DNA from 2 places in the Mesorhizobium sp. f-mel genome. Region 2 is predicted to be linked to the other one. Evidence: riboswitches for the same ligand, from Rfam matches in the RefSeq annotation. Region 2 holds a riboswitch; the other holds the start of a gene.
What was found. Region 2 has a riboswitch for S-adenosylmethionine ahead of ACWUKX_RS00750 (O-succinylhomoserine sulfhydrylase). Riboswitches for the same ligand answer to the same signal wherever they lie in the genome.
Positions count from the first base shown of each region.

Region 1: another riboswitch for S-adenosylmethionine. It lies ahead of metX (homoserine O-acetyltransferase MetX); the one in region 2 lies ahead of ACWUKX_RS00750 (O-succinylhomoserine sulfhydrylase).

Region 1 is NZ_JBSPTO010000005.1:75,266-87,125, forward strand. Features, by position in the region: gene ACWUKX_RS09520 (LysR family transcriptional regulator) at 1-237, shown strand, start outside; gene ACWUKX_RS09525 (lysophospholipid acyltransferase family protein) at 335-1,129, shown strand; gene ACWUKX_RS09530 (LysE family translocator) at 1,156-1,773, opposite strand; gene ACWUKX_RS09535 (aldo/keto reductase) at 1,929-2,876, opposite strand; gene ACWUKX_RS09540 (GlxA family transcriptional regulator) at 3,019-3,987, opposite strand; gene ACWUKX_RS09545 (quinone oxidoreductase family protein) at 4,158-5,138, shown strand; gene ACWUKX_RS09550 (gamma-glutamylcyclotransferase) at 5,226-5,819, opposite strand; gene ACWUKX_RS09555 (DUF2125 domain-containing protein) at 5,935-6,933, shown strand; gene ACWUKX_RS09560 (PfkB family carbohydrate kinase) at 6,988-7,911, shown strand; gene ACWUKX_RS09565 (prephenate/arogenate dehydrogenase family protein) at 8,011-8,946, opposite strand; gene hisC (histidinol-phosphate transaminase) at 8,951-10,060, opposite strand; SAM riboswitch at 10,355-10,432, shown strand; gene metX (homoserine O-acetyltransferase MetX) at 10,549-11,718, shown strand; gene metW (methionine biosynthesis protein MetW) at 11,834-11,860, shown strand, end outside.
Region 2 is NZ_JBSPTO010000001.1:153,946-165,805, reverse strand. Features, by position in the region: gene chvE (multiple monosaccharide ABC transporter substrate-binding protein) at 1-72, shown strand, start outside; gene mmsA (multiple monosaccharide ABC transporter ATP-binding protein) at 172-1,704, shown strand; gene mmsB (multiple monosaccharide ABC transporter permease) at 1,701-2,993, shown strand; gene ACWUKX_RS00770 (hypothetical protein) at 3,114-3,284, opposite strand; gene araD1 (AraD1 family protein) at 3,283-4,275, shown strand; gene ACWUKX_RS00760 (ABC transporter substrate-binding protein) at 4,469-5,242, opposite strand; gene ACWUKX_RS00755 (2'-deoxycytidine 5'-triphosphate deaminase) at 5,335-6,429, opposite strand; SAM riboswitch at 6,555-6,632, shown strand; gene ACWUKX_RS00750 (O-succinylhomoserine sulfhydrylase) at 6,707-7,897, shown strand; gene ACWUKX_RS00745 (ceramide glucosyltransferase) at 7,940-9,094, opposite strand; gene apaG (Co2+/Mg2+ efflux protein ApaG) at 9,320-9,712, shown strand; gene ACWUKX_RS00735 (Hsp33 family molecular chaperone) at 9,851-10,885, opposite strand; gene argF (ornithine carbamoyltransferase) at 10,979-11,860, opposite strand, start outside.

The sequences.
Region 1 (11,860 bases), on a different contig from region 2:
GCGGTCGATGCCGCGGTTGCCGGCGCCGGGATGACGAGGGTGCTTTCCTACCAGGTCACAGCTGCGGTGCGGGCGGGCACACTCCGCGCCGTGCTGCAGGCATTCGAGCCGCAGCCATGGCCGGTCAGTCTCGTGCATGCCGGTCAGGGTTTGCTGCCGGTGAAACTGCGTGCGTTCCTCGATTTCGCCGGCCCACGCCTGAAGAAACGGCTGGTGCAGGCGACGTGGCAGGCCTGACGAACTGGTAACCAAGTCATCGCCGGCCATCGCATCGTTTCCTTTTTGCCCGCGCTTGGTGTAACCAACGCACACCTCCTCACCGGGCACTTCTCCCATGCTCCTTATCCGCTCGCTGGCGTTCAACTTCGTCTTCTATGTCAATCTGATCGTCCAGATGATCCTCTGGACCCCGTACTATTTCCTGTCGCCGCGCCACCGCGCCTGGTTCGTGCCGAAATTCTGGTCGCGCACAAGCATGTGGCTTTATGACAAGATCGCCGGCACCAAAAGCGAGATCACCGGCCAGGAAAACCTGCCCGAAGGCTCCTTCATCCTGGCGCCCAAGCATCAATCCTTCTGGGATGCGATTGCCTTCTTCCCCCTCCTGCAGGATCCGATCTACATCCTGAAGCGGGAACTGACCTGGATCCCGTTCTTCGGCTGGTACATCTTGAAAATGCGGATGATCCCGGTCGACCGCGGCAGCCGCTCGAAAGCATTGAAGGCAGTCGTCGCCGCGACCAAACAGGAGCTGGCGCGCAATCCCCGCCAGCTGATCATCTATCCCGAGGGTACGCGCCGGGCGCCGGGCGACGAGCCGGCCTATAAATACGGCATCGTCGAGATTTATGCGCAGCTTGGCATTCCGGTGGTGCCGGTCGCCCATGTCGCCGGCCTCTACTGGCCGCGCCGGAAATTCCTGCGTTATCCCGGCACGATCAAGGCCCGCTTCCTCCCGCCGATCCCACCCGGGTTGGATAAGCAGGAATTCATGGAACGGCTTATTGGTGAGACGGAAGCCGCCTGCGACCAGCTGCTCGTCGAGGCCTCCAATGCGCCCAGCCCGCCGCCTATGCCGCCGACGGCGGTGAAGCGGCTGAGTGAGCTGGCCTCCGATACCTCGGCCTGAACTGCTGCCTGACCGGTAATATCCCCCTAGGGAACCACAGCCAGTGCCGTCGTCAAAACCAGCGTCGCCGCGAACGTCAGATTGATGATCCGCGAGGCCAGCGGTTCGCGCAGGAAGCGCGCAAACGCTGCCCCGGCGAGAAGCCAAAGGGCATGGATGGCGACGATCATCGAGGCGAGGACCGCCAGCTTGAGGCTTGCATCAAGCTCACCGGCGGACGACGTGCCGGCGAACACAGCGGCAATCGCCACGTAGGCTTTTGGGTTCGCGACGGCCAGAAGAAACCCACCCAGGAACGTGGGAAGTGCCGCCCCGCCGCTACGCGCAGCCAGAGGCGGAGCCGTTGCTATCTTGAAGGCGAGGTAGAGGATGTAGGCTGCGGATGCCAGCGCCAAGAGCGATGTGAGCTTCGGCACAGAGGCAAGCATGGCCGTGATGCCCGTCGCCACGACCAAAAGCACGGCGACCGTGCCAAGAACGATGCCCGAGGCGTAGCGGAGCGAATCGCGCAGACCGAAGGCGGCCCCAACGGCGGTGACGCTGATCGTCGCCGGCCCCGGACTGCCCATCACAACCGCCGATGCCAGCACAAGCGCGAGCAATTGCTGCCATAGATACGGGTGGGATAGAACTTGTCCGGCCATGCGTCATCCCCGCATCGTGCGTCGATGCAGGGACAGTACGGCAAGGCAGCGCCGAGCGTCTTGAACGATCGTGCAAACTCGTCCGCGGCCGGGTGTCCTTGACGCATCCACTGCTTGAATGTCCTGGGACACGCAAGCAGTCACTTCACACGCGGCTACGCACTCGCGCTGTCGAGCTCGGCGATATCGTCTGGGCTGAGCTTCAATGATGCGGCGTGAACGAGGCTGTCGACCTGGTCCAGCGTCGTGGCGCTGGCGATTGGCGCGGTGACGCCGGGCCGCGCGATCACCCAGGCGAGCGCCACTTCCGCCTGCTTGGCCGAGTGACGCGCCGACACGGCGTCGAGTGCCGCCAGGATGCGCATGCCGCGCGCGTTGAGATAGCGCTTCACGCCGTCGCCACGCGCGCTTTTGCCGAGATCAGCTTCGCTGCGGTACTTGCCGCTCAAAAAACCCTTGGCGAGGCCGAAATAGCTGATGACGCCGAGATCCTCGGCCATGCACAGATCGCGGAGCGGCCCATCGAAGGAGGCGCGATCATAGAGATTGTATTCCGGCTGCAGCACCGCGTAGCGCGGCAGGCCCCGCAGGCTTGCCACGTCGAGCGCGGCGCGCAACTGGCCGGCATCGAGATTGGAGGCGCCAACGTAGCGGATCTTGCCTTTGGCGAGCAGTTTTTGGTAGGCGCCGAGCGTTTCCTCGTAGGGGGTCGTCGGATCCGGCCAGTGCGACAGATAGAGATCGACGACATCGGTCTGCAGCCGCTTCAGCGACGCATCGATGGCCTTTTCGACATAGGCGGCGGAGAGGTCTTTCCTGCCCTGTCCCATATCCGACCCGACCTTGGTGATCACCACGACCTTGTCGCGGTTGCCGCGGCTCTTCATCCATTTTCCGATGATGGTTTCGGATTCGCCGCCTTTGTTGCCGGGAACCCAGCGCGAATAGGCATCCGCCGTGTCGATGGCGTTGAGACCGGCGCCGACGAAGCGGTCGAGCAGGTCGAAAGAGGTTTTCTCGTCGGCGGTCCAGCCGAAAACGTTGCCGCCCAGGACCAGCGGCGCGATGGACAGGTCGGTTTGACCGAGACGACGTTTCTGCAAGACTGATCTCCGTGGGGAATGGAAAGGAGCGGGCGAAAAGCCCGGGCTTAACTAGGTCTCACCGCGCGGAGGTCAAAGGCCCGGCTGTCTTTTCCGATGGACCAGCGCTTCACAAAGGCGCGACTCGCCGCGCTCCAAATGTCTACTGGCTTTGGCGCCGGTATTCACCAGGCGGCAGTCCGACCACGCGGTTGAAAAGCCGGCTGAATGAGGCCGTATCCCGGTATCCGACCTGGTAACATATTTCCGAAATGCCGAGTTTGGTGCTTTCAAGAAGTGTTTTCGCGGCCTCAAGGCGCCGGTCTTGAATCCATCGGCCAGGAGTGGTGTGCAATTCATCGGAAAACCGGCGCGCCAGCGTTCGCGGCGACAGGCGGAGTTGCGCTCCAAGGAAGGCAAGGTCGAGCGCTCCGAGCTGTTTTCTGGATGAAGCTTCGAGCTGGTCGCGGAACGGCTCTTGCGTGGGCAGCAGATCGGTGAGCGGGAACTCGTAGGGCGTCTGGATCTGCCGCGACGGCGGCAGCACCAGCAATTTGCGAACCAGGCGCTCCTCCCTGGCGAAACCAAGATCCCGCAGAAGCGCCTTGCCGAGCTCCAAGCCGGAAAAACCGCCGCCGCAAGTGTAGATCCGTCCGTCCCCGATCAGCACACGAGACGCGTCCCAACGCACCTTCGGAAAGCGGCGCTGAGCATCGGTCTTCAGCCACCAGGAGATCGTCGCGCGCTTTCTGTCGAGAAGACCGGCGTCTGCCAGGAAGTAACCGGCCCCGCAATGCGCGGCGATGATGGCGCCGTCGCGTTGCGCGCTTGCGATAAGCGGCGCGGCGTGGCGGCTCTCTTCCTCCAGCGCGGCAACAAGCTCCGGGATTTGCATGCCGGGCATGGCCAGCAGGATCAGCAGGTCCATGCGCTGCGAGGGTTCGCGTCTGGTATGGAAGGAAATCCCGGGCGTCGTCGTGGCGTCGGCCTGCCGAGCCACGAATTCGAAGGAAATCGCCGGCGCGCCGCGAATTGTGTTCACCAGCTCGAACATTTCGACAAGTGTCGCGGCGACGGCCGAATAAAAGGTCGACGGCAGCCAGATCACGGCGTGGACGGAACGATTGTCCAAGATGCCTCCTTTTGAACAGTTATGGCAAGTTTAGCACATAGATTGTCAAATCTGCCAATTCCGATTTTTGCCAGCGAGCATAGGTTCCGCGACACCGATGCAAACATCGGTGCCTGCGATCTGGCCGCGTCCAGATTGCATGACCAGATCGCCCGTTGTTGGAGGCCGAGATGAAAGCAATCGTGTTTGACGCAATCGGCTCGCCGCGGGACGTGCTCTATCTGCACGACGTACCCATGCCGCGAATTAGCGACGGCGAGGTGCTGGTCAGGATGGTTTCCGCCTCGGTCAACCCTGGCGACTTCCTGTTCATCCAGAACCTCTATCCCGAACCGAAGAAGCCGCATTTTCCCCACCAGATCGCCGGAAATCATGGCGCCGGCATTATCGATGCCGTGGGCGCGAACGTCGCTTTGAAACCGGGCACGCTTGTCGCGTTCAGCTACTACAATAGCTGGGCCGAATATGCGGCCGTTCCGGCCGAATGGCTGATCCCGCTACCTGCGGACTATCCGCTCGAACGCGCCGGACAGATGGTGAACCCCATCACCGCCTGGGACCTGCTGGCGGATTCCCGTGTGCAGCCTGGACAGTGGCTGGCCGTCACGGCCGGCTATTCATCGGTTTCGACGATGGTGATGCAGTTCGCCAAACGGCGCGGCATCAACGTGATCGCGCTCGTGCGACGCTCTCACGACAGGCTGGACCTGAAGCGGCTTGGTGCCACCGCCACCCTCGATCTGTCGGATTTGAAGGTCGGCATCAGGGAAGCGGTCATGGACATGACCGGCGGCGCCGGGTTGAACGGGATCATCGATAATGTCGGCGGACCCGCCAGTGGCGAATTGATCCGCACCCTCGCGATGGGCGGGCAGATGGTCATCAATGGCGGCATGAGCAGCGAGCGTTTCGAACTGCACAATTTCGACGTGCTGCTGAGCGGCGTAGAGATCAGGGCAAATATCTACCGCTACTTCTTTTCGCCGCCTGTCGAAGCCGACCGGCCGGTGTTGCGCGAGATTGTTGACATCTTCGGCCAACCCGATTTCCATATCTCTGTCGGCGGCATCCATCCGCTGGCGCAGTTCGAGCTCGCCGTGGCAAACAGCCTGGATCGCGCCGATCTCGGAAAGCAGATTTTCAGGATGTAGCCCGGACCATGATCCCGAACCGAAGGTCAGCGAAGCAAAAAGTGGAACCGGTTTTCGGAAAGATCATGGTCAAACAACGAAAGAAGATCACGACCCGATCCGTTTCGCCACTTCTTCCAGCCAGTGGTCGCGGATCCCAAGCGCTTCGAGGTGCTCCAGCGTGCTGAGCACGTAGTCCTCGTTCTTTCCCGACTGGCCGACGGACCCGCGAACGACGGTCGCCGCATCGGCCGCATCGAGCGCACCGGCATATTGCTCGTGGGTACGGTCGACGACATAGGCGACAGCCGAGACCGTCTCGCCCCCGTCCGTCTCGCCGCCACCCTTATCGCCGCCACCCTTATCGCCGCCCCCCTTATCGCCGCCACCCTTATCGCCATTGTCGAGGCGAATGCTAAGTATGCGCTCGAGATAGACATTGGTGACCAGCTCGCGCTCGCGCAGATAGGTGATGACCTCGTTGCGCAGATCGCCGGGGACGCGGAAGGCCAGCCCGATGCAGGAGCCGCCACGGTCGAGGCCGAGCACCAGGCCGGGCCGTTCGCGCGTGCCGCGATGCACGAAGGAGTAGACGCACAGCGAGCGGCGGTAGCCATGGAGGCGGGCGCGCCGCGTCTCGATATGCGCAAATCCCGGCCGCCAGATCAGCGAACCGTAGCCAAAAACCCAAAAATCGCCCATATCGCCAAGCCTGTTGCAGCACCGCACTGGAATCGGTGTTTTTCAATCCGTCTCCGTCTACCCGATGTTGCCGGAAACGACAGTCCCCCTCCAACGCGTTAACGAGAGCCGCAGCATGACGTCAAGTGACGAGCGTCCGCCGAATTTTTTCCGCCGGTTGTTCTGGCTTGGCGCTTTCATGGTCGTGCTGTTCGGCCTCTACAGCGCCGGCTGGTTCTACCTGGCAGACAAGGTCAAGAGCGAAGCCGCCAAAGCGGTGGCCGAGTTCAACGGCAATGGCATCGAGGCGGACTGCGCCAATCTCACGGTCAGCGGCTATCCCTCGAGCTTCGCCGTTTCCTGCGACAGTCTGGCTTACCAGGACGACACAAGGAACGTCGCCGCCTCGCTCGGCAGCCTCCACGCGGCTACGCACATCACCCAGATCCTGTCGCCTGGCGTCGACCTGCAGGGACCGCTCAGGACCTCCGTGCCGGGGATGGCGCCGCTATGGATCGACTGGGATACTCTGCGAGCGAACGTGAAATTGTCCTGGCCGCTGCCCCGGAGCGTTTCACTGGAGGCGGAGAGCCTGTCTGCCCAGACCGATCCGGCGGATGGCACAGACCCGGTCGAGCTGTTCAGCGCCGGGACAGCGGCCGGACAATTGCGTCCGAACGGCCAGGGCATCGACTATGCCGGGAGTTTTACCGATCTCGAAATCGACCCCGATGCCATCGATGGTCGCGTGCTGCCGCCGCTCGACGGCAGCGGCGACGTGACGCTGAAGAAAGGCGTGGCGCTGATCAAGACACAAACAAAGAGCCTGCGCGGCCAGGCGGTCGATATCGGCAAGCTCGATCTGTCGTCGGGAACTGCGCGTATCACCATTTCCGGACCGGTTTCGGTCGATGCCGATGGGCTGATCGACGCCGATTTGATGATCAAGCTTAGCGATCCGAAGGCGGTGGCGGCAATCCTCGGCAAGGCCATTCCCGAGCAGAAGAGCCAGATCAAAACAGGCTTTGCCGGGCTGGCGCTGCTAGGCAACGAACCGTCGATGCCGCTCAAGGTCGTCAAGGGCAAGGCCTCGCTCGGTTTTATCCCGCTGGGCAGGATCAAGCCGGTCGATTAGACCAAGATTGCGAACCTCCAGTTCGGAAAAGATCATGGTCAAACAGGAAGATAGATGAACCGCCCGGTGAAGCTCCTGAGTGTTGGCGCGCTGACGCTCGACACGATCTTACGCGTCGACACGCTTCCGACACGTCAGGGCAAGTTCATCGCGGCCGACGGCGTCCAGATCGCCTCGGGCATGGCTTCGAGCGCGGCCTGCGCCGCACGCCGCCTCGGCGCGGACGTATCGCTGTGGGCGAGCGCGGGAGACGACACCGTCGGCGATCAGCTGGTCGCCGGGATCGAGGCCGAAGGCGTCGATTGCAGCTTTGTCCGGCGCGTCACCGGCGCGCGTTCGGCACTGTCGGCCATCTTGGTCGATACGCACGGCGAGCGCATCATCGTTCCTTTCTATGACAAGCTCGCCCAGACCGATCCCGAGGCGCTCCCCACCCAAGATCTCACCGCATTCGACGCCGTCCTGGTCGACGTACGCTGGCCGGGCGCAGCAGCTCTGGCCATGGCGGCGGCGCGCGCAATCGGCCGTCCAGCCATACTGGACGCCGACACCGCGCCACGGGACGTGCTGGAACGCCTTTTTCCGCTCGCCTCGCACATCGTCGCGTCGGAGCCAGCGGCATTCATCCTCTGCCGCGAGGAGCAAGGCCCGCAAGAGGCCTGTGAAGCGTTGGCCGGACGCACCGATGCATTCGTAGCGGTGACGGGCGGCTCGGCGGGAAGCTGGTGGTTCGACCGCTCGGTCGCGTCCGTGCGCCATGTCGCGGCGCCAAGGATCAAGGCAGTGGACACGCTTGCCGCCGGCGATGTGTTTCACGGCGCCTTTGCCGTTGGTTTGGCGGAAGCCATGCCGATCGAACAGGCCCTGCGCTTTGCCAGCGCCGCCGCCGCGCTCAAATGCCAGCGTTTCGGCGGCAGGCTGGGCGCGCCGGACAGGGCCGAGACGCTGGCGATGATGGCCGCCCACTGGCCGGCCTGAGACAGCGGCGGGCTTTCAAATCGAATCGTACCGCCGCTGTGCCTTTTGTTTGAGCATCGGATTTCCCAAAATCGGTACCCACATTTGGGTTCGATTGCTCTATCCCTTGGATGGGTGCTCGACCGCCTGCCGGCCAAAGTCCGGTACGTCGATGTCCTGGCCGGCCTCGATGATCGAGCGGCGGACGGCGCGGGTGCGGGTGAACAGGTCGAACAGCTTTTCGCCGTCGCCCCAGCGGATCGCCCGCTGCAGCGAGGCCAGATCTTCCGAGAACCGCGCCAGCATTTCGAGAATGGCATCCTTGTTGTGCAGGCAGACATCCCGCCACATGGTCGGGTCGGAAGCGGCAAGGCGCGTGAAGTCACGAAAGCCGGAGGCCGAATATTTGATGACCTCAGACTTGGTGACCGACTGCAGATCGTCGGCGGTGCCGACGATGTTATAGGCAATGATGTGCGGCAGATGCGAGACGATGGCCAGTGTCATGTCGTGATGCTGGGAATCCATCGTATCGATGTTGGAGCCGCAGCGGCGCCAGAATTCCGAGAGTCTTTCCAGCGCCTTGGGATCGGTGCCGGGCAACGGCGTGAAAATGCACCAGCGATTCTCGAACAGTTCGGCAAAGCCTGCGTCCGGACCCGATTTTTCGGTGCCCGCCAACGGATGGCCGGGAATGAAATGCACACCATCAGGCACATGCGGCTGCATCTGCGCGATGACCGACGCCTTGGTCGAGCCGACATCGGTGAGGATGGCGCCCTGCTTCAGCGCCGGTGCGATTTCCTCGGCGACCTCGCCCGAAGCGCCGACCGGCACCGAAACGATGACCAGGTCTGCATCGCGGACCGCCTCTTTCGCGTCCACCGTGTAGGAGGAGCCGAGACCGAGTTCGCTTGCCCGTGCCAGCGTCGTTTCGCTGCGTGTCGAGATAGCGACGTGGCGGGCAAGACCTTCGCGGCGGATGATGCGGGCCAGCGACGAGCCGATCAGGCCGATGCCGACCAGCGCGATCTTTTCGAACATCGGTGATGTCATTGTCTCAGCTTTTCAGAAATGTCGTGAGCGCGGCGACAACGCCGCGATTGGCCTCTTCGGTGCCGATGCTCATGCGCAGTGCATTCGGGAAGCCGTAGCCGGAAACGCGCCGCAATATGTAGCCGCGCGCTGAGAGGTAGTCGTCCGCAGCCGCCGCCGAATGCTTTTGGTCCTCGGGAAAGTGGATGAGCACGAAATTGCCGACGCTCGGCGTCACCCGCAGTCCGAGCTTGGTCAACTCCTCGCTCACCCATCGCAGCCAGGTCTCGTTATGCGCCACGCTGCGCTCGACATGGTCGCGGTCGCGGATCGCGGCAATGCCGGCCTCGATCGCCGTCGCGTTGACGTTGAAGGGACCTCGCACGCGGTTAATCGCGTCGATGATATGCATCGGCGCGTACGTCCAGCCGATCCGCGCGCCGCCGAGGCCGAGCTTGGAGAAGGTGCGGGTCATGACCACGTTTTCCGCGCCAGCCACCAGTTCGACGCCGGCTTCATAGTCGTTGCGGCGGACATATTCGGCATAGGCGCCATCCAGCACCAGAAGCACATTTCGAGGCAGGCCGGCATGCAAGCGGCGCACCTCCTTGAACGGCAAATAGGTGCCGGTCGGGTTGTTCGGATTGGCGAGGAAGATGATTCTGGTCCGCGGCGTTACGGCGGCGAGGATCGCATCGACGTCGGCGCGCTCATTGGTTTCCTTGACAGACACCGGGACAGCGCCAGCCGACTGGATGTAGATCTTGTAGACCATGAAGCCGTGTTCGGTGATAACGGCTTCATCGCCGGGCGCGAGATAGGTCTGCGCAAGCAGGCCCAGAATCTCGTCGGAACCATTGGAACAGACGATGTTCGCCGGGTTGAGGCCATGCACCTCGGCGATCGCCTCCCGCAGGCGCCTGGCGGTGCCGTCGGGATATATGTCGAGTTTGGCTGCGACGTCGCGCGCGGCCTCTATCGCCTTCGGAGAGGGGCCGAGCGGGTTCTCGTTCGACGACAATTTATGGATCTTGGCAACGCCGGCCGGCGCCGTGCTCTTGCCCGGCACATAGGCTTCTATGTCCATGATCCCCGCGCGGGGCGTTGGACGTGCCTGATCCGATGGCTGGTTCATATTGCAAAAAATCCGTCGAGAACGTTTCCGCCTAGTGTGATGGATTTGGAGTTCCTGCCATTTTGGTGGCATCAGCGCTCAGGAACTTCAAATCCAGCACACTAGAATTCATTGGTTGCTAGTGTGGCGAATCCGAAATTCGCCCACTGCGCTGCTCCAACGCGATGCGAATTTCGGATTCGCCACACTAGAAGCCGCAGCGGAAATACAAGCCGTGGCCCGGAATGTCGAGAGCGTCAATTATGGGTGAGCGACTGGCCGTTGACGCCGAGGCGCGCCGGTCCTAGAAGAAAGGCGAAATCCCGTGGTGATTTGGCCGGTCGGCTTGCAGCCACGTTAAACAACTCGCTAAAGGGCCGTTTGCATTCTGTAACCGGCTTTGCGAAAGCAATGCCGGTTTTTGTTGTCCGTTGCCGGCCGGACAACCGCATCGCCCGAAAATCGGAATCGATTTTCGGAAAGCGCGATGGGTAATATAAGAGGATGCGATGGTCGCGCTGCGCACTAAAAGAACCAACAACGAGGCCGACCAACCGTCGAGCCCGGTGTTGCGTTTCGGTGCCGACAAGCCGCTCAAGCTCGACGCCGGCACGCTGCTGTCACCGTTCCAGATCGCCTACAAGACCTACGGCACGCTCAACGACGCCCGCTCCAACGCCATCCTCGTCTGCCATGCGCTGACCGGCGACCAGCATGTCGCCAGCACCAATCCGGTGACCGGCAAGCCGGGCTGGTGGGAAGTGCTGATCGGCCCCGGCAAGATCATCGACACCAGCCGCTTCTTCGTAATCTGCTCAAACGTCATCGGCGGCTGTCTCGGCTCGACCGGCCCCGCCTCGACCAATCCAGCCACCGGCAAGCCCTACGGGCTCGACCTGCCGATCATCACCATCCGCGACATGGTGCGGGCGCAGTTGATGCTGGTCGACCATTTCGGCATCGAAAAACTGTTCTCAGTGCTCGGCGGCTCGATGGGCGGCATGCAGGTGCTGCAATGGGCGTCGAGCTATCCGGAGCGCGTTTTCTCAGCGCTGCCGATCGCCACCGGCGCGCGCCATTCCTCGCAGAACATCGCCTTCCATGAGGTCGGCCGGCAAGCGGTGATGGCCGATCCGGACTGGCATGGCGGCAAATATTTCGAGCAGGGCAAGCGCCCGGAAAAGGGACTGGCCGTGGCGCGCATGGCCGCTCACATCACCTACCTGTCTGAAGCGGCCCTGCACCGGAAGTTTGGCCGCAATTTGCAGGACCGTGAAGCGCTCACCTTCGGTTTCGACGCCGACTTCCAGATTGAGAGCTATCTGCGCCATCAGGGCATGACCTTCGTCGACCGTTTCGACGCCAACTCCTATCTCTACATGACCCGGGCAATGGACTATTTCGACCTCGCCGCCGACCATGGCGGCCGACTGGCCGACGCATTTGCCGGCACCAGGACCCGTTTCTGCCTGGTCTCCTTCACCAGCGACTGGCTGTTCCCGACCGAGGAGAGCCGCTCGGTCGTTCACGCGCTGAACGCGGCCGGCGCCTCGGTGTCCTTCGTCGAGATCGAGACCGATCGCGGCCACGACGCCTTCCTGCTCGACGAGCCGGAGCTGTTCGCGGCCATCAACGGCTTCATCGCCTCGGCGGCCCGCGCGAGGGGGCTCAGCGCATGACCCCTGAAGATTGCAGGCTTTCCGGACCGGCACCATGCACCAGGCATCAGCGCATGACCCCGAAAAGTTGCAGACTTTTCGGATCAGGATCATGCGCCAGGCAAAAGGCGAGATCATGAGCGTCAACCACGCCCAGCGCGTC
Region 2 (11,860 bases):
GAGGTAGACAAGTCGAACTACCAGGCCCTGGTGGTCGATTCCGGCTACATCAAGGCCGAAGAGCTGAAGTAACGGCAGTTGTAAACCCGGGGTCCTGCGTAACGCAGGGCCCCTTTTCGTTAGCGAGCGACCCCGGTATTGTTTCGGGACCTCGGAGGAGTGGTATTCCTGATGGCCTCGACGATTTTGGAGATGCGTGACATCACCAAGACGTTTCCCGGCGTCAAGGCGCTGTCGAACGTCAACCTAAGCGTCGAGGAAGGCGAGATTCACGCCGTTGTGGGCGAGAACGGCGCCGGCAAGTCGACGTTGATGAAGGTGCTGTCGGGCGTGTATCCATCCGGCACTTATGACGGCGAAATCATCTATCGCGGCGATGAGTGCCATTTCAAGGGCATTCACGACAGCGAGCGCCGGGGCATCGTCATCATCCACCAGGAACTCGCGCTGGTTCCGATGCTGTCGATCGCCGAAAACATCTTTCTCGGCAACGAGCATGCCAGATACGGTGTCATCGACTGGAACGCCAACGAGACGCGCACCAGCGCGCTGCTCAAGAAGGTGGGCCTTAAGGAAGACCCCAAGACGCTGATCACCAATATCGGCGTCGGCAAGCAGCAACTGGTCGAGATCGCCAAGGCGCTCAGCAAGGAAGTGCAGCTGCTGATCCTCGACGAACCGACGGCGAGCCTGTCCGAAAAGGACAGCCAGGCGCTGCTCGACCTGCTGCTGGAATTCAAGCGGCATGGCATCACCTCGATCCTGATCTCGCACAAGCTCAACGAGGTCAACCGGGTCGCCGACAAGGTGACGATCATCCGCGACGGGCGGACCATCGAGACGCTGGCCAAGAAAGACATTTCGGAAGACCGCATCATCACCTCGATGGTCGGCCGCTCGCTAGACGACCGTTATCCGTCGCGCGAGCCCGAGATCGGTGAGATCGTGCTCCAGGTGAGGAACTGGTCGGTCTATCACCCGATCCATGCCGAGCGGCAGGTGATCAAAGGCATCGACATCGACGTCCGCAAGGGCGAGGTGGTGGGTATCGCCGGGCTGATGGGCGCCGGACGCACCGAATTCGCGATGAGCCTGTTCGGCCGCTCCTATGGCCGCCGCATCACGGGCGAGGTGCTGCTCAAGGGCAAGCCCATCGATGTCTCCTCTGTCAGCAAGGCAGTGGAACACGGCATCGCTTACGTCACCGAGGACCGCAAGACCTACGGTCTCAACCTGATCGATCATATCAAGCACAACATCACGCTGGCCAATCTTCCCGGCGTGTCGCGCCATAGCGTGATCGACGACATGCGCGAGCTCGCCGTCGCCAACGACTACAAGGCCAAGACCAACATCCGCTCATCCAGCGTTTATCAGATGACCGGCAATCTATCGGGCGGCAATCAACAGAAGGTGGTGCTGTCGAAGTGGCTATTCGCCAATCCGGAGGTGCTGATCCTCGACGAGCCGACGCGCGGCATCGACGTCGGCGCCAAGTATGAAATCTACACGATCATCGCGCGTCTCGCCTCGGAGGGTAAGGCGATCATCGTCATCTCGTCGGAGATGCCCGAACTGCTCGGCATCACCGACCGCATCTATGTCATGAACGAAGGACGTATCGTCGGCGAAATGGCGGCGAGCGACGCCAGCCAGGAAAAGATTATGCGCGCCATCGTTCGCGGAGAAGGAAAAGCATCATGAGCACCGAAAGCGCTCCCGTCCCGAAAAGCGGCGTCGCCGAAGATGTGCAGCAGGGGCCGCGCGTTGCCGTCTCGGCGCTGGTCACCAACCTGCGCGAATACGGCCTGATCCTGGCGCTTATCGCCATCATGGTATTCTTCCAGTACACGACGTCCGGAACGCTGTTCAAGCCGGTGAACTTGAGTAACCTGGTGCAGCAGAACAGCTTCATCATCGTGATGGCGCTGGGTATGCTGCTGGTGATCGTCTCCGGCCATATCGATCTCAGCGTCGGGTCCGTCGCCGGTTTCATCGGCGCGCTGGCGGCGATGATGATGGTCATCTGGCCTCTCGGCCCTTTCAGCAATCCGCTGGTGGTGTCGATCATCTGCCTGATCATCGGCGGCGCGATCGGCGCGGGACAAGGCTACTGGATCGCCTATCACCGAATACCGAGCTTCATCGTCACGCTGGCGGGGATGCTGATCTTCCGCGGCATCTGCCAAGCGCTGCTGGGTGGCGGGTCCTCCGTGGGGCCGCTTCCAGCCGGCTTCAAGGCGCTCAGTTCCGGCTTCATCCCGGACGTGATCGGCTCGTTGACGCTGATCCCGCCGGTCGTGAACGCCGCCGGCAAGACCATCGTCGGCAGCGGGCTGACGCTGCACATGACGACGATCGTGATCGGCCTTGTTGCCGTGCTCGCCTATGCCTATTTCGGGCTCAAGGCACGGCGCAGCCGCGAGCGGCATGGCTACGAAGCCGAACCCTTCACGCTGTTCGTCGTCAAGACCCTGGTGACCAGCGCTCTGGCGCTTTTTCTGGTCTACCAATTCGCCACCTACAGAGGTTTGCCAATCGTTCTCGTAGTGATGGGCGTGCTGATCGCGCTGTTCGTCTTCGTCACCAAACGCATGACGGTCGGCCGCCGTATCTACGCAATGGGCGGCAATGCCAAGGCGGCTCAGCTATCGGGTATCAAGACCGAGCGGCTGACCCTGATGGTGTTCATCAATATGGGCGTGCTCTCGGCGCTCGGCGGGCTGATCATTGCGGCGCGCCTTGGCCAGGCGGTGCCGGCGGCCGGCCTCGGCAGCGAGCTCGACGTCATCGCCGCTGTGTTCATCGGCGGCGCTTCGGCGATGGGCGGCGTCGGTCAAGTTATAGGCGCGGTGGTGGGCGGTTTCATCATGGGCGTCATGAACAACGGCATGTCGATCATGGGCGTCAATGTCGATTGGCAACAGGTGGTCAAAGGCCTGGTGCTGCTCGGCGCCGTGGTCTTCGACGTCTACAACAAGAACAAGGCTTGAGGGCGCGGGGACTCATGCATGTCGCCAAACGTGTGCAGCGTGTTGGGACAACGGCATGCATGAAAACAAGGATTAAAGCGGGCCGCTTTTCAAACGCGGCGCGCTTTTAGGAGGCACGGGTCACATCGCGGCGCTGCCGGGCGGCGCAAAGAAGTCCCCCAAGGGGACCGGGCCCGCGAGCGCAATCCGGACGAAGAGTTCACCAGTGGCGCGGATACCATCCGAGCCGCGCTGGTCAAGGTTTGCCAACCCGGCAGCCAGGCCAAAGGCAATTGAGAGAGGGTACATCATGCTGATCTCCCAGATCCTCGACGAGGCAGAGACCATCCGCGTCATTGCCCGCAACGGCGGCAAGACCCGGATCATCAATGGCGCCCGCAGCGTCTATTCACTGGCGATGGAGGCCGCGCGCACCGGCACCGGACTTGTCGCCCTCATCGAGCGCAAAGGCTTCGGTGAAGCGGTCGACCTCGATGCCGCATACAAGAAGGGGCGGCTGTTATCGCCGATCAACCATCCCGACCCGGCGCATCTCCATCTCACCGGCACCGGGCTGACGCATCTCGGCTCCGCCGCGACCCGCGATGCCATGCACAAGAAACTCGATGCCGATCGCGAAGAGCAGCTCACCGATTCCATGAAGATGTTCCGCATGGGGCTGGAGGGCGGCAAGCCCGCCAAGGGCCAGACGGGCGTGCAGCCAGAATGGTTCTACAAGGGCAACGGCACCATGGCGGTGGCGCCCGGTGCGGCACTTCTGTCGCCCGCCTTCGCCCAGGATGCCGGCGAGGAGCCGGAAGTCGCCGGCATCTATGTCATCGGCGACGACGGCGTCCCGTTCCGCGTCGGCTTCACACTGTCAAACGAGTTTTCCGACCATGTCACCGAGCGCGTGAACTATCTTTTCCTCGCCCATTCCAAGCTGCGCAACGCTTCGTTCGGGCCGGAGATCCTGATCGGCGAACTGCCGTCCGATGTCAGGGGTTCCTCGCGCATCCTCCGTGACGGCAAACTGCTGTGGGAAAAGCCGTTCCTTTCGGGCGAGGCGAACATGTCGCACACCATCGCCAATCTCGAACATCACCACTTCAAATATTCGGCCTTCCGCCAGCCGGGCGACGTCCATGTGCACATGTTCGGCACGGCAACACTGTCCTTCGCCGACGGCATCAGGACCGAAGCCGGCGACGTCTTCGAGATCGAGGCCAAGGATTTCGGCCTGCCGCTGCGCAACCCGCTTGAGATCGAGCAACCGGTGAAGGTCGCCGTGAAGGCGCTTTGAACCGTCAATGACGGCGTAATCGCCCCCTTGTGGGGAGATGGCCGGCAGGCCCGAGGGGGGCGCTGTCCCGCCAGCGTCTCAATCGAATAACCATGCCTGCAGGTTGCCGCAGGGTGCGAAGTTGGTGATCCTTCGCGCCCCCTCTGCCCTGCCGGGCATCTCCCCCACGAGGGGGGAGATTGGCTTCAACCTCTCAATAAATATCGAAATCGAAATATTTGGCCTGGATCTTCTTGTAGGTGCCATCTGCGACGATCGCATCGATCGCGGCGTTGAGCTTCTCGCGCAGCGCATTGTCTTCCTTGCGCACGGCGATACCGGCTTCGGTCTCGGTGCCCTTGACGTCGCCGACCATCTTGCAGCAGCCGTCGCTCGACTTCTTCATCCAGTCCATCAGCACGAATTTGTCTGAAAGGACGGCATCGAGACGGCCGTTCATCAGGTCGGCGACCGCCTCCTCCTGGGTCGGATAGAGCTTCGCCTCGGCGCCGGCCTTGCTATAGACATCCTGGGCATAGTCGGCCTGGGTGGTCGAAGCCTGGGCGCCGACTGTCTTGCCGGCGAGTGCGGCGGGTTCGGTCGAGGCAATATCGCTGTCCTTCATGGCCACCAGCGAAAGCGGCGTGGTATAGTATTTGTTGGTGAAGGAGACCTGCTTCTTGCGCTCCTCGGTAATGCTCATGGACGCGATGATGGCGTCGAACTTTCTGGCCTGGAGCGCCGGGATCATGCCGTCCCAGTCCTGCGTGACAAGTTCGCATTCGACCTTCATCTGAGCGCAAAGCGCATTGGCGATGTCGATGTCGAAGCCGGTGAGCTTGCCATCCGCGGTGATGGTGTTGAACGGCGGATAGGCGCCTTCGGTGGCGATCTTCAACTTTTCCTGTGCTTGCGCCGACAAGGACCCGGCAGCCATCACCAGCATGGCAGCTGTTGCCGCCGATGCGATCCATCTTGAAATCTGCATTTCTTTGTTCCCTTGGTTCAACCACCTTGACGGTTGGGCACAGCCAAGCACGGCCCGCAAGGTCAGGCAAGCACAGTCTGGTTGATCGGGGATCAGCGCGCGGCGCGGAAATGTTTGGACAGTTTCAGGCCCTGTGCCTGATAGTTCGAGCCGACATCTGTGCCGTAGAGCGCCTGCGGCCGCTTCAGCATGTGCTCGTAGACCAGCCGTCCGACGATCTGGCCGTGGTCGAGGATGAACGGCACTTCGTGGCTGCGCACTTCGAGCACAGCCCTGCTGCCGGTGCCGCCGGCCGCCGAATGGCCGAAGCCCGGATCAAAGAAACCGGCATAGTGGACACGGAATTCGCCAACCAGCGGATCGAAGGGCGTCATTTCGGCGGCATAGAGCGGCGGCACATGCACCGCCTCCTGGCTGACGAGGATATAGAATTCATCGGGATCGAGCACCAGTTCGCCAGCACCGCTCTTGTAGAGCGGCTCCCAGAAATCGACAACATCCTGCGCGGCGCGCTTGTCGACATCGACCAGGCCGGTGTGGTGCTTGCCGCGGTAGCCGACCAGCCCGTCCTTGTCGCCATCGAGGTCGATCGACAGTGCGATGCCGCCGCCGGAAATGTTCGGCGGCTCGGTGGCGACGAGCGTCTCGGCACGATGTAATTCGTGCAGCTCGTTTTCCGACAAAAGCGCATTGCCGGTGCGGAACCTGATCTGCGACAGCCGCGAGCCGGCACGGACGACGATCGGAAAGGTGCGCGGGCTGACTTCCAGATAGAGCGGGCCGTTGTAGCCGGCAGCGATCTTGTCGAACTCGTGGCCGCGATCGGTCATCACCCGGGTGAAGATGTCGAGCCGTCCGGTCGAGCTCTTCGGGTTGGCCGAGGCCGAAACGTTTGCCGGAAGCGCCAGGCTCTCGAGCAGCGGCACGATATAGACGCAGCCCGTCTCCAGCACCGCGCCATCGGCGAGATTGATTTCGTGCAGCTTCAGGCGGTCGAGTTTTTCAGCAACCCTGTGGTTCGGGCCGGGCAGGAAGGAGGCGCGCACCCGCCAGGCCTTGTCGCCAAGCCTAAGGTCGAGGCTGGCCGGCTGGACCTGGTCGGCATCGAGCGCGCGCGGCGATTTCAGCGCGCCCGACTGGAACAGCGCGGAAATATCCTGATCGGGAAGAATGCCTGTCTGCCGCAAAGTCTGGCTCCGCTCGAAGGCCGGGCGTGGTCTCGTTTTGTCGCAGGTTCCTGCCGCGGAACCCGCTGGTACAAACCTCTTAATCATGCCGGCAATTGACGCAAGCGCGGTGCGGGTCTAAAGGGTCGTTATCCCGTGGTGATTTGGCCGGTCGGCTTGCAGCCACGTTAAACAAGTCGCTAAAGGACCGTCGGCCCGAAAGGCCATATGGACCGGTTGCGACTTTCGCGGCCGGTTTTTTTGTATTTGGGCCATTTTTGGTGTTTGGAACAAGGTGATGACGAGCAACAAGCGCAACTGGAAGCCTCAGACCGCACTCGTGCATGCGGGAACGCTGCGTTCCGGCTTCGGCGAAACCTCCGAGGCGATGTATCTCACGCAAGGCTATGTCTACGATACGGCGCAGGCGGCGGAAGCCCGCTTCAAGGGCGAGGAACCGGGCTTCATCTATTCGCGCTATGCCAATCCGACGGTCGACATGTTCGAGAAACGCATGTGTGCGCTGGAAGGTGCCGAAGATGCCCGCGCCACCGCATCCGGCATGGCGGCGGTGACAGCGGCGTTGCTGTGCAGCGCCAAGGCCGGCGACCACATCGTGGCGGCGCGTGCGCTGTTCGGCTCCTGCCGCTGGGTGGTCGAGACGCTGGCGCCGAAATACGGCATCGAGGCGACGCTGGTCGATGGCACCGAAATCGCCAATTGGGAAAAGGCGGTCAGGCCCAACACGAAGCTGTTCTTCCTTGAAAGCCCGACCAATCCGACGCTGGAAGTCGTCGACATCGCAGCCGTCGCCTCGCTTGCCGATTCGATCGGCGCGCGGCTGATCGTCGACAATGTCTTTGCCACGCCCTTGCAGCAGAAGCCGTTGCAGCTCGGCGCCCATATCGTCGTCTATTCGGCGACCAAGCACATCGACGGCCAGGGGCGCTGCCTCGGCGGCGTCATCCTGTCGGACAAGAAGTGGATCGACGAGAACCTGCACGATTATTTCCGCCACACTGGTCCCAGCCTGTCGCCGTTCAACGCCTGGACGCTGCTGAAGGGTCTGGAAACGCTGCCGCTGCGCGTGCGCCAGCAGACGGAAAGTGCCGGCCGGATCGCCGATTTCCTCGCCGAGCGGCCGGAAATCGCCCGCGTCATCTATCCCGGCCGCGCCGATCACCCGCAAGCGGCGGTCGTCAAGAAGCAGATGTCGGGCGGCTCGACGCTGATCTGCCTCGACGTCAAGGGCGGCAAGCAGGCGGCCTTCGCCTTCCAGAACGCGCTCGATATCGTGCTGATCTCTAACAATCTCGGTGACGCCAAGAGCCTGATCACCCATCCGGCGACGACGACACACAAGAATCTGAGCGACGAGGCGCGCGCCGAACTCGGCATCGGGCCAGGCACGCTCAGGCTGTCCGTCGGCCTGGAGGACACCGACGACCTGCTCGAAGACATCGAGCAGGCCCTGAAAGTCGCCAGATAGTGCACTGGGCGGTGTCGCTCGAATCGTCAAAATCAGGCGCGGTCAGGCGCCCGACGGGGTCTCTTCCAATTCCGCAACGGCGCTGGTGTGGATGGTCATCGTGTTGCCACGCCAGTCGACGGCACCGCTGAGCCAGCCACGCGCCCAGACAATCGGCAGGATGCAATCGCGCGCCATCATCGCCGGGATCATGCGCAGCGACAGGTGCCAGCTCTTGGCCGAGGCGAGAGCGCATTCCGGGAGGTAGGCGGCCACAAGCACAGCGATGGCGGTTGCCGACAGGCTGAAGCCGGCGCCTGCTGCCGCAACCAACGCAAGCACCAGCGGCGGCGCCGCTCCGATCAGGATCTCGGGCGCGAAGAACAGTGGGAAGGTGACGCGACGCAGGCGTGCCCAGCGGGCCTGGCGCGAACAGATTTCGCCGAGCGTGCGAAAACCGAGCGGCTGCTCAAAGGGCGAGGCGACGAGATTGACGCGCAGTCCAAGCCCGTTGACCAGCTTGGTCGCGGCCGCATCCTCGGCGATCTCGGCGGCAAGCGCACGGATGCCGCCATTGGGGTCGAGCATGGGCTTGTCCCACAACATGCTCTTGCCTTGGGCAAAGCCAAGGCCTATCGCCTCGCCGGTATATTGCCAGCGCGCCTGCAGCGTGTTGAGGAAGGCGCATTCGACCTCAGCCCAGAACCCGTCCGGCCGCGAGCCGATCGGCGTCGAGCAGACAAGACCGGTGTCCGGCCGCCATGCCGCCATCAGATGCTGGACATAGTCCCTCGGCATCAGGACGTTGGAATCGGCAAGGATGACCCAGCGGTGGCGCGCCGCCTCCCAGCCCTTCACGCAATTGTTGAGTTTCGGATTGCCGCTGATGCGGTCGTCGCCGACGAGCAGCCGGGCCGGCACGGCCGGAAAACGGGCAATCGCATCGGTGACCGGCCTGACCACCGGGTCGTCGGCATGGGCGACGCAGAAGATGAGCTCATAGCGCGGCCAGTCGAGCGAGAAGGCGCGCTCGAGCGTCTCCTCGGCAAACGGCTCGACGCCGCGCGACGGCACGACGATCGACACCGGAGGCGCCTTGCCGGCTGGCGGCGCGATCCTGCCAGGCCGCTTCAGCTTCAACGAAGCGAGCAGGATGCTGCCGAGATTGACGAGAAGCAGAGCTGTGGAAAGCAAGGCGGCTGTGACTGTCAGTTCCATCGATATCTGGTCACTCCAGAAAAACCGGCCGCATGATAGCCGTTTTCAACAGTTCGACAGAATGCTGAGTCGCCCGGCCCTGCACACCATCATTGTCATGTGTCACTTAAATGACATTGTTCTTCGGCAGCTGCGCGCAAACTAGTCGGGCAAGGACGGGAAGCGCCCTGTTGACCAAACTGCGGAGAGCGTCGAAAGTTCCGTCTGCATATTGTGGAGTAGTCTATGTACAGCGCCGTTACGCGCAACATCGAAGTACAGGTCAGGCCGTTCTATCTGGAAGATCGCTCCGACCCGTCGGAGAACCGCTATGTCTGGGGCTACCAGGTGACCATCGACAACCAGTCGGATGAATTCGTACAACTTCTGTCACGCTATTGGCACATCACCGACGGCACCGGCCGGGTCGAGGAAGTGCGCGGCGCCGGCGTTGTCGGCGACCAGCCCGAACTTAACCCCGGCGACAGTTATCAATATACGTCTGGCTGCCCGCTCTCGACGCCGTCCGGCATCATGGTCGGCCACTATACGATGCGCAACAAGCGAGGCGAGACGTTCGACGTCGCCATCCCCCCCTTTTCGCTCGACCTGCCGGGCACGCGGCGCACCGTCAACTGACCAGCTAGACCTGATCCATCCCGATAGAATCGGGATGGGCTCTAACTCTTAGACCAGGACCTTTTCCGAACCGAAGGTCAGCGAAGCAAAAAACGCTTTCCACTTTTCGATGCGCGGACCTTCGGTCGGGATCATGGTCTACTGCGCCGCAGCAAACTCCGCCGGATCGAAGTCATATTGCTTCGAGCAGAATTCGCAGGCGACATGAATGCCGCCATCCTCGGTGCTGTCCCTGATCTCGTCGGCTGAGAAACCTTCGAGTATGCCGCGGATCTTCTCCCTGGAGCATGAGCACTCGTCGGCTACCGGTACGCCGCCGAAGACGCGGACGCCGTGCTCGTGGAACAGCCGGTAAAGCAACCGCTCGGCGCCGATCGTCGGGTCGATCAGTTCCGTCGGCTCGATGGTGCCAAGCAATGCCAGCAGTTCCTGCCAGGAATTGTCGGCCGGATCATGGATCTCATCGCGCGGATCGCCGTCGCCGCCTGGAAGGTCGGGCACGCGCATGCGTTCCGCCGATTGCGGCAGGAATTGCGCAAGGATGCCACCGGCACGCCATTGCTCGCGGGCACCGCCGACACCGGGCGTCAACAGCTTGGCCACCGAGAGTCTGAGGTCGGTCGGGATCTGTTCCGACTGGCGAAAATAGGTGCGCGCGGCCTCCTCCAGTGTCTCGCCGTCGAGCTGGACGATGCCCTGATAGCGCTGCGTGTGGGCACCCTGGTCGATGGTCAGCGCCAGAACACCGCTGCCGAGCAGCGTCTGCTGCGAGGTCTCGCCGGCAGATGTCAGTGCCTCCAGCCGGTCGGCGTCGAAGCGCGCATAGGCGCGCAGCGCCTGCGGCGTGGAAAAATCCGCCACCAGCATATCGACCGGCCCGTCCGTGCGGGTCTGCAGGATGAACTTGCCTTCGAACTTGAGCGAGGTGCCAAGCAGCACTGTCAGCACGCAGGCTTCCGCCAGCAGGCGGGCGACCGGCTCGGGATAGTCATGACGGCTGAGGATCGCGTCGAGCATCGGCCCGAGCTGGACGGTGCGGCCGCGCACGTCGAGCGGGCCGACCTCGAAGGGCACGACATGATCGTCGCCGGCGTAGCCGAATTCGCCGAGTTTGGGTTGATGTTCAGCCAATTGATGAGTTTCCAACATGACAAAGCTCCGGGGCGCGGCCATGCCGCCCTCCGGGGCGCATGCGTCGAAACGCGCTCGATTTGCGTGATGCGGCTGAGATAGGCATCACGTACTCCCGGATCAAGGCGGCCCGGATCAAGCGCCCAGACACCAGGCCAAAACCGCCTTCTGGGCGTGGAGCCGGTTCTCGGCCTCGTCGAACACCACCGAATGTGGCCCGTCGATGACCTCGTCGGTGACCTCCTCACCGCGATGCGCCGGCAGGCAGTGCATGAACAATGCGTCGGGCTTTGCCTTCGCCATCAGCGCGGCATTGACCTGATAGGGTGAGAAGACGTTGTGGCCGCGAGCACGGTGCTCCTGGCCCATCGACACCCAGCAGTCGGTGACGACGCAGTCGGCCTCGTGGACCGCCTCCTCGGGCGAGCGGGTGAAGTTCAACTTGCCGCCATGCGCCATCGACCAGTCGACATGCTTCTGCGCCGGCTCGCTGCCTTCCGGCACGGCTACGTTGAGATTGAAGCGGAACCGCGCCGAGGCCTCCAGCAGCGAATGCAGCACGTTGTTGCCGTCGCCGGTCCAGGCGATGGTCTTGCCGGCGACCGGACCGCGATGCTCCTCGAAAGTCATGATGTCGGCCATCAGCTGGCACGGATGGGTATCGTCGGTCAGCCCGTTGATGACGGGAACGGTGGCGTTCTCGGTCAGCTCCAGCAGCCGGTCATGCGATGTGGTTCGGATCATGATCGCATCGACATAGCGCGACAGCACCTTGGCCGTGTCGGCGATGGTTTCGGAGCGGCCGAGCTGCATCTCGGTGCCGGTCAGCATGATGGTCTCGCCACCGAGTTGGCGCATGCCGACGTCGAAGGATACGCGCGTGCGCGTCGACGGCTTGTCGAAGATCATCGCCAGCACCTTGCCTTCGAGCGGTTTTGTCCGCTCGCCAGCCTTGAGCCTTGCCTTTCGCACGACGGCATCGTCCAGCATGAAGCGCAGATCGCCCTCGGAAACGGC